One region of the Streptomyces sp. NPDC038200 genome, then DNA from elsewhere that is predicted to be linked to it. Evidence: riboswitches for the same ligand, from Rfam matches in the RefSeq annotation. Region 1 holds a riboswitch; the other holds the start of a gene.

Region 1 (5,183 bases):
GCTCTTCAGCGGGGCCCTTTCGGCCCTTTCGGGCCGCTACAGCTTCTCCACCGGCGCGTACCGCAGCAGCAGCCGCTTCGGCTTGGCTTCGCCGAAGTCGATCGTCGCCTCCGCGTTCGCCCCCGTGCCCTTCACCGCGACGACCGTGCCGAGCCCGAACTGGTCGTGGGTGACCCGGTCCCCGACGGTCAGCGCGACCACCGGCTTCTCCGCCGTGCGCCGCGTGGCGAACCCGGACGCGCCCGAGGCCGAGGAGCGCGAGCGGGTCGAGGACAGCGAGGCCGCGATCCCCGACGCCGGCCCCGAGGACACCGGCGCCGCGGCTCCCGTCCGCTTCCACGCCACATGGGTGGGCGGGATCTCCTCCAGGAAACGGGAGGGCGGGTTGTACGAGGGCTGGCCCCAGGCGCTGCGCATCGCCGACCGCGTCAGGTACAGCCGCTCCCGCGCGCGCGTGATGCCGACGTACGCCAGGCGCCGCTCCTCCTCCAGCTCCTTGGTCTGGCCGAGGGCGCGCATGTGCGGGAAGACGCCGTCCTCCATGCCGGTCAGGAACACGACCGGGAACTCCAGGCCCTTCGCGGTGTGCAGCGTCATCAGCGTGATGACGCCGTCGCCGTCCTCGTCGTCCGGGATCTGGTCGGAGTCCGCGACCAGGGCGACCTTCTCCAGGAATTCGGCGAGCGTGCTCGGCTCGTCCTCCGCGCGCTCCTGCTCGAACTCCAGGGCCACGGCCGCGAGTTCCTGGAGGTTCTCGATCCGGGTCTCGTCCTGCGGGTCGGTGGAGGCCTGCAACTCGGCCAGGTAGCCGGTGCGTTCGAGGACCGCTTCGAGGACCGTGGCCGGTCCGGCGCCGGACTCCACGATCGTGCGCAGGTCCTCCATCAGCGTGTTGAACCGCTTGACCGCGTTGGTGGAGCGGGCGGCCATGCCGTACGCCTCGTCCACGCGCTTCAGGGCCTGCGGGAAGCTGATCTTCTCGCGCTGGGACAGGGCGTCGATCATCGCCTCCGCGCGCTCGCCGATGCCCCGCTTGGGCACGTTGAGGATGCGGCGCAGCGGCACCGAGTCCTCGGGGTTGGCGAGGACGCGCAGGTAGGCGAGGACGTCCCGGACCTCCTTGCGCTCGTAGAAGCGGACGCCGCCGACGACCTTGTAGGGCAGGCCGACGCGGATGAAGACCTCTTCGAAGACACGCGACTGGGCGTTGGTGCGGTAGAAGACGGCGACGTCTCCCGCGCGCGCGTCGCCCGCGTCGACCAGGCGGTCTATCTCGTCGGCGACGAACTGGGCCTCGTCGTGCTCGGTGTCGGCGACGTACCCGACGATTCCGGCGCCCTGGCCGGCGTTGGTCCACAGGTTCTTCGGACGGCGGGACTCGTTGCGCTCGATGACCGCGTTGGCGGCGGACAGGATGGTCTGCGTGGAGCGGTAGTTCTGCTCCAGCAGGATCGTCGTCGCGTTCGGGTAGTCCTCCTCGAACTGGAGGATGTTGCGGATCGTCGCGCCCCGGAAGGCGTAGATCGACTGGTCCGCGTCACCCACCACGCACAGCTCGGCGGGCGGGATGTCGTGCTCGCTCGGCGGGACGTCCTCGTCGTGCTCGGTGGTGCCCACCAGCTCGCGCACCAGGGCGTACTGGGCGTGGTTGGTGTCCTGGTACTCGTCCACCAGGACGTGCCGGAAACGGCGGCGGTAGTGCTCGGCGACGTCCGGGAAGGCGCGCAGCAGGTTGACCGTCGTCATGATCAGGTCGTCGAAGTCCAGCGCGTTCGCCTCGCGCAGCCGCGACTGGTACAGGGCGTACGCCTGCGCCAGGGTCTTCTCGAAGCCGTCGGCGGCCTGGGCGGCGAAGTCCTCCTCGTCGATCAGCTCGTTCTTCAGATTGCTGATCTTGGCGCTGAAGGACTTGGGCGGGAAGCGCTTGGGATCGAGGTCCAGGTCACGGCAGACCAGGGCCATCAGGCGCTTGCTGTCGGCGGCGTCGTAGATCGAGAACGACGACGTGAAGCCGAGCCTCTTGGACTCGCGGCGCAGGATCCGCACGCAGGCGCTGTGGAAGGTCATCACCCACATCGCGTTCGCGCGCGGGCCGACGAGCTGCTCCACGCGTTCCTTCATCTCGCCCGCGGCCTTGTTGGTGAAGGTGATCGCGAGGATCTGGCCCGGGTGGACGTCCCGCTCGCCGAGCAGGTGGGCGATGCGATGGGTCAGCACGCGGGTCTTCCCGGAGCCGGCGCCGGCGACGATGAGCAGCGGGGAGCCGGCGTGCACGACCGCGGCGCGCTGGTTCTCGTTCAGCCCGTCCAGGAGGGCCGCCGAGTCGAGCGCGGGACGCGGGGCGCCGTTGCGGTAGTACGCGTCCCGGTCCGGCGGCACGTCGAACTTCCCGCCGAACAGATCGTCCGGAATCGGCTCCGGAGCGTGATCGTCCTCGGGCGGCGGCGGGGGCTCCTCCTCGCGCCCGCGCGAGGGCTGGAGGTCCGCCAGGAAGCTGTCGTCAAAGAGGCTGCTCATCGCTCTACGAGTCTAGGGCGCCCCACCGACAACCGGTCGCCGTCCCCGGAACATGGCCCGCTTCCCGGCCAGTTGATCTTCGTGTCAACAACGCCCGTCAGCCGCTCACCCAACGGAAGCGCCTGGTCACGCGCACGTGAAACCTTGCCCAGGTCACGGAAATGTATCGGACAAACCGCGCACCAACCTTCACAGAAGACACACGAGTTGGCTAGTTTGCCGTCAGGCCGCACGACCCCTCTCCGGCGAACGTCGCCGGGCCATGCGGCCTCCGCCGAGTCCGGCGCACCCCGCACGGTGCCCGGAGCCGGGGACCCACCGTTCCTGGGGTGAATCGGCCGACTCCCGCCAGGGACGAGGCCGTAGGGCAACCCTTCCACCCGCCCGAACCCGACAGCTAACCCGGTAGGCGGCAGCACGGAAGGAGTCGCCACTCTTGGCGTCGCACCGCAAGCCGCGCCCCGGCGGGACCCAGGGGGCGGGCATCCGCACCCCCGCCCTCGCCACCGCCGCTCTCACCTCTGTGGCCGTGTTCTCCCAGACCGCCGAGGCCACGTCCGCGGCCGGTCACGGCAGGCCGAGTCTGGAGGAGGTCGAGCGGAAGATCGACGACCTGTACCGCCGGGCGGAGTCGGCGGCCGAGACATCCGTCACGTCCGGCACGGGCAGGGAGCGGGGCGAGAGGACCGAGCGGGCCGAATGGGTCCAGGAGGCCGAGCGGGCGCGGCAGGCCGAGCGGGCCGAGCGGGCGCAGCAGGCCGAACGGGCCGAGTCCGCGCGGCGCCGTGCGGACAGCCTCCAGCGGCTCCGCGACGAGGTCGCCCGGCGCGCCCAGGACCGCGGCCTGCCCACCCAGCGCGGCGCCCTCCCCGCCCAGCGGGGCGCCCTGTCCGCCCGGCAGGGGACGATCCCGGCACAGCGCGGCACCGGCAAGGCCGGGCTCGGCACCGCTGCGGCCCCGGACACCGCCCCCGGCGTTCCCGTACGGGGCACGGGCACCACGCCGTCCGTGCCGCCCACGTCGTCCGTGCCGTCCGCGCGGGATACGGCTCGCACGCGGGACACGGCTCTCACCTCGCCCGTGCAGGACCGAGGCATCCCTTCATACGTACCGGACGCGGGGATCGCTCAGCCCGTACGGGACACGGCGTTCGTTCAGCCGGTACGGGACACGGCGTTCGTTCAGCCGGTACGGGACACGGCGATCACCCGGCCGGTGACGGACCGGGGCACCGCTCAGCCCGTCCGGGACGCGCACATCGCCCCGCACCTTCGGGACACCGGGGCCGCTCCCCTCCAGGACACCGGGGTCACTCCCCTTCGGGACACCGGGGTCGCTCCGCGGGTTCGGGACGGGGGCGACGCACCGGCCGGGCCCGGTACCGCCGCCGCGGCGCCGGCGGACGGCTCGCAGGAGGCCACCGCGAGCGACCCGAAGGCGGCCAAGGCCAGAATCCAGCGGAAGATCGCCCACGCGCGTGTGCTGCTGGCGCAGCGGACCGCCCAGGGCGCCGGCACACCGTCCGGCACGTACGCGAGCAAGGCCAGGAAGGCGATCTCCTTCGCCCGTGCCCAGCTCGGCAAGCCGTGCCTGTCGGGCACCGCCGGTCCCGGCTCCTACGACTGCTCGGGCCTGGTCCAGGCCGCCTGGAAGTCCGCGGGCGTCACGCTTCCGCGCACCGCACGGGAACAGGCCGACGCCGGCACACCGGTCCCGCCGGACGAGGCCCGCCCCGGCGACCTCGTGTTCTTCCACGACGACGTCAGCCATGTCGGGCTCTGGACGGGCAACGGCATGGTGATCCACGCCCCCAGGCCGGGTGCGTACGTCCGCGAGGAGCCGGTCTCCGGCGTCGATGAGGCGGCCGTCCACAGCGTCGTACGGCCGGGCTGACCCCCGGCCTCGGCGGGGGTCAGGTCCAGAGGACGGCGATGAAGACGTTGGCCGTGGTCAGCAGGCCGACCAGGCCGAACACGCCCTTGTCGATCCGCTCCTCGTCGCGCTTCACGTAGACCAGGCCGAGGATCACGATCAGCAGCGCCAGCTTCACGCCGATCTTGACGGTGTTGACGTGGTGATCGTCGGCCTGGTTCAGACCGACCAGGGCCACACCGGTGACCAGCATGGTCACCGCGCCGTGCAGCATGCCCGGCACGAACCGGGCCGTGCCCCGGCCCATCGCCTTCATCTGGGTGAGGAAACCGCCGAGCAGCGCGGCGATACCGACGATGTGCAGGCCGACGAAGAGATGGATGAGTACGTCCATGGGGCCGGAGCCTAACCAGCACCCTCCTGCCCTCCCGCCACCGGCCCCACCCTCGGCCCCGCCCCGCCGACACCACGCCGCCTACGACCCGACGAGCCGACGACCCGGAGGCGCGACCACGCGGTGGTGCGGCGGCACTGTGACACTGCCGCAAGCCCCAGTGCGCAGTGCCGCACCGCGGCACCGCGGCACCGCGGCACCGCGGTCAGTGGAGCCGAGCGTCCGTGACGCCGAGCAACGGCCGCCGTTCACCGCCTGGCGGATCTCGCATATATGCGTCCCATAGCACCCCACGACTCACGCCGGTCCCGCTTCCCGCGCTTCGGTCACCACGCTGCGTGAAGGCGACGACTCCGGCCTGGCGATGCGATCACATACGGTCACATCTCGATCCGTCGG
Region 2 (5,183 bases), on a different contig from region 1:
GCGCGGCCGGGCCGTCTCCACGCAGTTGTTGGCGCCCGTGCTGTAACTGCTGCGCAGCCAGCGCACGTCGTGCAGATCGGTACTGGCAGGGACGTTCCGAGGCAGTGCTGACATGGTGCCTCCTTACGCGCCGTCACCTATCCCGGCGATGTAGTCCAACGAGTCCTCGGGGGAAAGGGCGTGGAACTGAAGGGTGTTGAAGGCCTCGGAGTAGGCCATGAGGTCTTCTTTCCGCTCCAGATAGAGGCTACTCGTCAACTGGTCGAGAACAACAACATCCAGATCAGAAGTGCTCGGAAATGAGAAGATAACGAAAGGCCCGGTCAGGCCGACATGTGCTCCGGCCCCGAACGGCAGTACCTGCAGCCGTACTTGGGGCAGACGGGCGGCCTCCGTCAGCCGCTGAAGCTGCCGGGCCATCACCCCCGGCCCGCCGACCTCGCGGCGCAGCACCGCCTCGTCCAGTACGGCGCTCAGCACCAGCGGCGGATCCGACCGCAGCACGTCCTGCCTGGCCAGACGCACCTCCACCAGCGTGTCCAGGCGGTCCCCGGCCACGTCCTTCACCGCCGCCCGGGTCACCGCGCGGGCGTACTCGGGAGTCTGCAACAGCCCCGGCACGACCGTGGTCTCCAGGGTGCGCATCGCGCTCGCCTGCGACTCCAGGCTGATGAAGTCCCGGTAGGTGGGCGGCAGCACTCCGCGGTAGGCGTGCCACCAGCGGTGCCGGCCGCCCGCGTCCTGCGGCCCCGCCAGCATCAGCAGCACCTCGCGCAGATGCCGGTCCCGCACCCCGTAGGCGTCCAGCAGCAACCGCAGATCGGCCGGTTTCACACCGCTGGAGCCGGTCTCGATGCGGCTCACCTTCGACTGGTGCCAGCCCACCAGCCGGGCCGCCTCACCGCTCGTGAGCCCGGCGCCGGTGCGCAGCATGCGCAGTTCGGCGCCCAGTTTGCGGCGGCGCACTGCCGGACCGTTCTGCATGGGCTCCTCCTTACTCCCTACGGGCCGCCCGCATACGGCCTCTCGTCGCAGAGTTCACCGCATCGAGCGACAGATATATGCACATCTTGGTGGATCGCTCCCCGTGACCGGCCCGTTGGTGGCAGTCTGGCGAACAAGCACCAGTCCGGGACCGTACTCGAACCCCCCGCCGTCTGTCGGACCGCGGTCCCGTGGGAAAGGGACGACGTCGCCATGGCAGACCAGCTGGAAGCATCCGTCACTCTGCCGAGCGATCCCGCCTCGGTCTCCGCCGCGCGCTCCTACGTGGTGGGGACCCTCGCCGAGTGGGGCCTGCCGTCGGACACCGACGTGGCCGACACCGTGCGACTCATCGTGTCCGAACTCGCCACCAACGCCGTACAGCACACCTTCGGACAGTCACCCACCTTCACGGTCGACATCGCCTTGCACCACGACGCACACCTGCGCATCGGTGTCACGGACAGTCATCCACGCTTCCCGAAGAGACTGCCCGCCGCGGTCCAGCAGGACAACGGCCGCGGCATGGTCATCATCCGCTGGCTCACCGCGGAGTGCGGCGGCAGACTCCGGATCCGGCCCACCCGCGAGGGCGGCAAGACGGTCTCGATCGAACTCCCCTGGGCGATCCCGGCCGCACCGGTGACGGCGGGACAGCAGGAAACCTAGCGCACGGAGGCCCGCCGGACCCGGCCGAACGCCCCTCGCAGCAGCGCCCGGAAGGCGTCCGCCGCCGGATTCGTCCCGTCGTTCGTCTCGTCCGCGCGGTACGCCACCGAGACCGTGCGGCGTACCCCCTCCAGAGGCCGTACCCCGACCGGTGCGCTCGCGGAGAGCCGTACGTCCGGACGCGCCCGGCGGAATGCGCTCAGCGACGGCGGCAGCCTGAGGGCATGGACGGACAGCTCATCGTCTTCACCGGCACCCGCGGTGGGACTCGCGGCCATGCCGGTCGCCGACTTCACCTGCACCGGCCGGGCAGGCGGCTGCGCCGGCCCCGGGCCGCCCGTGGGCTTCAGGCGGGCACCGGGGTGACGCTGACGGCCCCGGGAGCGGCCCCGCTGCTGGAGCCGCTCCCGGACTGACGACGGATCAGCTGACCCGGCCGTACCACACGCTCTTCGTCCAGATCTTCTGGAGCTTCACCACGTCTCCGGTCTTCGGGGCGTGCCAGATCTTCCCGTGGCCGGCGTAGATGCCGACGTGGTAGACGCTGGAACCCGAGTGGAAGAAGACCAGGTCGCCCGCCTTGCGGCTGCGGGCGGAGATGTGGTGGGTCTTGTTGTACTGCTGGGCGGCGGTGCGCGGCAGCTTCTTGCCGGCCTTCTTGTAGGAGTAGAGCGTCAGCCCCGAGCAGTCGAACCGGCGCGGTCCGGTGGCACCCCACGAGTACGGCGCGCCCTTCTTGGACGCCGCGATGTGGAGTGCTTTCGTCGCTGTCGTCGCGGCCGAGGCCTCGGTGGCGAGACCGGGCACGGCGATGGAGCCGCCCACGGCGGCCAGGGTGAGGGCCGAGGCCGTGCCGGCCCGGGCCATCAGCGACGGGACACGATTGAGCGCAGTCATGCGCAACCCTTCGTCAGCCGCCTGTGAAGGATGACCTGTCGGATTCGGGCTGGCGAAGTAGCCCGGCCGCGTTGCCGCGGCTTCACCCCAAGGGCTGCTCGGAGCCTGACGTCCGTCTGTCTCGAACAGACGCGCATCCGTTCCGGCGACCCGCCTTGCTTGGGTCCTCCACTCCTGCCGATCCACTCCTGTCGACCGGTCATCCGGGCGGCGGCAGGACTCGGCGTCCGCCCGGACCGCCCCGCCGCGGTGGCGGGGGCTTGTCGTCAGACAGGGATCTTGACTCACTACTGTCCGAAAATCCCAACGGAATCGGGGATTTGTGGCGTTACTCACCACTCACCCGTTCGGGTGGACACTGCTCTGTTCGAGCCGCCGTCAGATCCCGTACGTAGCGCCGGACCTGCGACTTTGCGCCTTCTCGACGACTCACGGACCCGCGCGTCGCGCAACTCGGGAGGCCCGGAAAACGATCTGGAAGTACACCGGTCGGTGGTACGTCGTTCGGGTCGTTTCAACTCCGGTCCCGACGGCTCGTGTCGACGCGCGGGCCCGGCCGGGCCGGACGGGCGTCCGCCTCAGGCGACGCCGTCCGGCGGGAGCGCGACGCGAGCGGCCCGGCGCTCGCCGTCCAGCACCCGCAGCGCCCGTGCCAGCGTGTCCCCGTGCAGCTCCGTCTCGCCCCGCTGATGCATCAGTGTGAGCGCGTCCCGCAGCTCTGCCGCCTTGCGCACCAGAGCCTGGGCCGCCCGCAGCCCGCGGTAGGTGTCCCCCGGGCGGGCCGGGTTGACGCGGCCCAGCAGGTCGACCGCCTCCAGGTAACGGTCGATCAACTCGCCCTCGGCGCGGGTCAGGGCGGGCAGCGGTGGGAGTTCCGGCAGCATGGGCGGGCTCACCTCGCGTCCGGTGCGCCGGGTGTGTCCCGGCGGCTCGGCACGATGCCGTCCACCAGACCGTACGCGAGCGCTCCGGGTGCGTCCAGGATCAGGTCACGCTCCAGATCCTCGTGGACCTGGCCGGCCGTGCGCCCCGTGTGCCGGACGAGCATCTCCTCCATCCGCGCGCGGATCCGGGTCAACTCCTCGGCCTGGATGAGGAGGTCGCTGGGCTGGCCGCGCACCGGCTCGGGCAGGGCGGGCTGCTCGATCACCATGCGGGCGCCGGGCAGGGCGAACCGCTTGCCCGGGGTGCCGGCCGCGAGCAGCACGGCGGCGGAGGCGGCGGCCTGCCCCAGGCAGTAGGTCGCGACGTCGCAGCTGACGTACCGCATCGTGTCGTAGACGGCCGTCATGGCGTCGAAGGAACCGCCCGGCGCGTTGATGTACAGCGTGATGTCCCGGTCCGGGGCCGCGTGTTCCAGGTACATGAGCTGCGCTGTCACATCGCCGGCCGCCGTGTCGTCGACCGGCGTGCCGAGGAAGACGATCCGGTCCTCGAAGAGCCTGGCGTAGGGATCGAGGGTGCGCACGGCGGCCCCGGTGCGCTCGGTGAACTCGGGCAGGACATGACGGGCGGACGGTCGGGACATGGGCACACCCCTCTTCGCGGCGGAGCCGCCGTCGGCGACTCTCTGTAAAAAATGTACAGGACGTACTGATCATTGGGTGGGTCATCGCCGCAACGCCCGCCAGGACAGCGCGTGGTCGCGCGCCTAAGCTGGAGGGGTAAGCGATCATTCCGGGCTGGTCCCGGTGGGGTGCCGCCCGTCGTCGGAAGGCTCCACGCCGTGGGTGCGAAAGTGAGAACCGCGCTCGCCGGAACAGCGGTCGCGTCATTGGTCATGGGTGGAACGGTGGCGTACGCGGTCCCGGCGGACGATTCGCCGCAGGACATCTTCGAGGAGGCCGCCCCGGCCACCGTCCACGTAGTGGGCAAGACGGGGTCCGGAAGCGGTTTCATCTACGACGCCGACAAGGGGCTCATCCTCACCAACGCGCATGTCGTCGCGGGGGAGAGCGCCCTCAAGGTCGTCGTCCAGGACAAGGGCGAGGTGCCCGTCCGGATCCTCGGCATCAATCCGTGCGAGGACCTGGCCGTCCTGCAGTTCAGCGCGCCCCAGGGCGACCTCAAGGACCTGCAGTTCGCCGACAGTCACGACGTGAGGGCCGCCGACGCCGTCACGGCCATCGGCTACCCGGCGTCCTTCGAGAAGAACGAGGAGGCGCAGAAGCCCGTCTACACCGCCGGCACCGTCCAGTCGCCGAACGTGCCGGCGGACCCCTCGCCCTCCCTGCCTCACTACGCGGACACGATCCAGCACTCCGCCACGGTCAACCCGGGGAACTCCGGAGGACCGCTCCTCGACGCCGACGGCAAGGTGATCGGCGTGAACACCCTCGGGAATCCCGAGGCGCAAGGGCAGTACTACTCGATCAGCAGCGACCACGTGCGCCCGCTGCTGGACGGGCTGGCCGCCGGTGACAAGCAGAACGACCCCGGATGGCTGGTCGGCTCCCTGGACGACCCGGAGCTGAGTTCCACCTACGCCGACGACCCCAAGGCGGAGCGGCTGGTGTCCGACGCGCAGGAGCGGCTGCTGAAGAGCGGCACCAGCGGACTGTTCGTGGAGGACGTGGCGACCAACTCGGAGGCGGCCAAGGCCAACCTGGAGGTCGGCGACGTCATCACCGCCG

What was found. A riboswitch is a leader RNA that binds a small molecule or an ion and turns the genes downstream of it on or off. The one in region 1 is predicted to bind cyclic di-AMP.
Region 2: another riboswitch for cyclic di-AMP. It lies ahead of ACZ7KF_RS26680 (C40 family peptidase); the one in region 1 lies ahead of ACZ7KF_RS25470 (NlpC/P60 family protein).

What each region holds. Positions count from the first base shown of each region.
Region 1 is NZ_JBVJYH010000013.1:125,014-130,196, forward strand. Features, by position in the region: gene pcrA (DNA helicase PcrA) at 37-2,517, opposite strand; cyclic di-AMP (ydaO/yuaA leader) riboswitch at 2,780-2,945, shown strand; gene ACZ7KF_RS25470 (NlpC/P60 family protein) at 2,954-4,411, shown strand; gene ACZ7KF_RS25475 (hypothetical protein) at 4,431-4,784, opposite strand.
Region 2 is NZ_JBVJYH010000014.1:171,001-176,183, reverse strand. Features, by position in the region: gene ACZ7KF_RS26700 (DUF397 domain-containing protein) at 1-114, opposite strand, end outside; gene ACZ7KF_RS26695 (helix-turn-helix domain-containing protein) at 124-984, opposite strand; gene ACZ7KF_RS26690 (ATP-binding protein) at 1,198-1,653, shown strand; gene ACZ7KF_RS26685 (hypothetical protein) at 1,650-1,931, opposite strand; gene ACZ7KF_RS26680 (C40 family peptidase) at 2,077-2,550, opposite strand; cyclic di-AMP (ydaO/yuaA leader) riboswitch at 2,554-2,708, opposite strand; gene ACZ7KF_RS26675 (hypothetical protein) at 3,129-3,434, opposite strand; gene ACZ7KF_RS26670 (ATP-dependent Clp protease proteolytic subunit) at 3,443-4,078, opposite strand; gene ACZ7KF_RS26665 (S1C family serine protease) at 4,331-5,183, shown strand, end outside.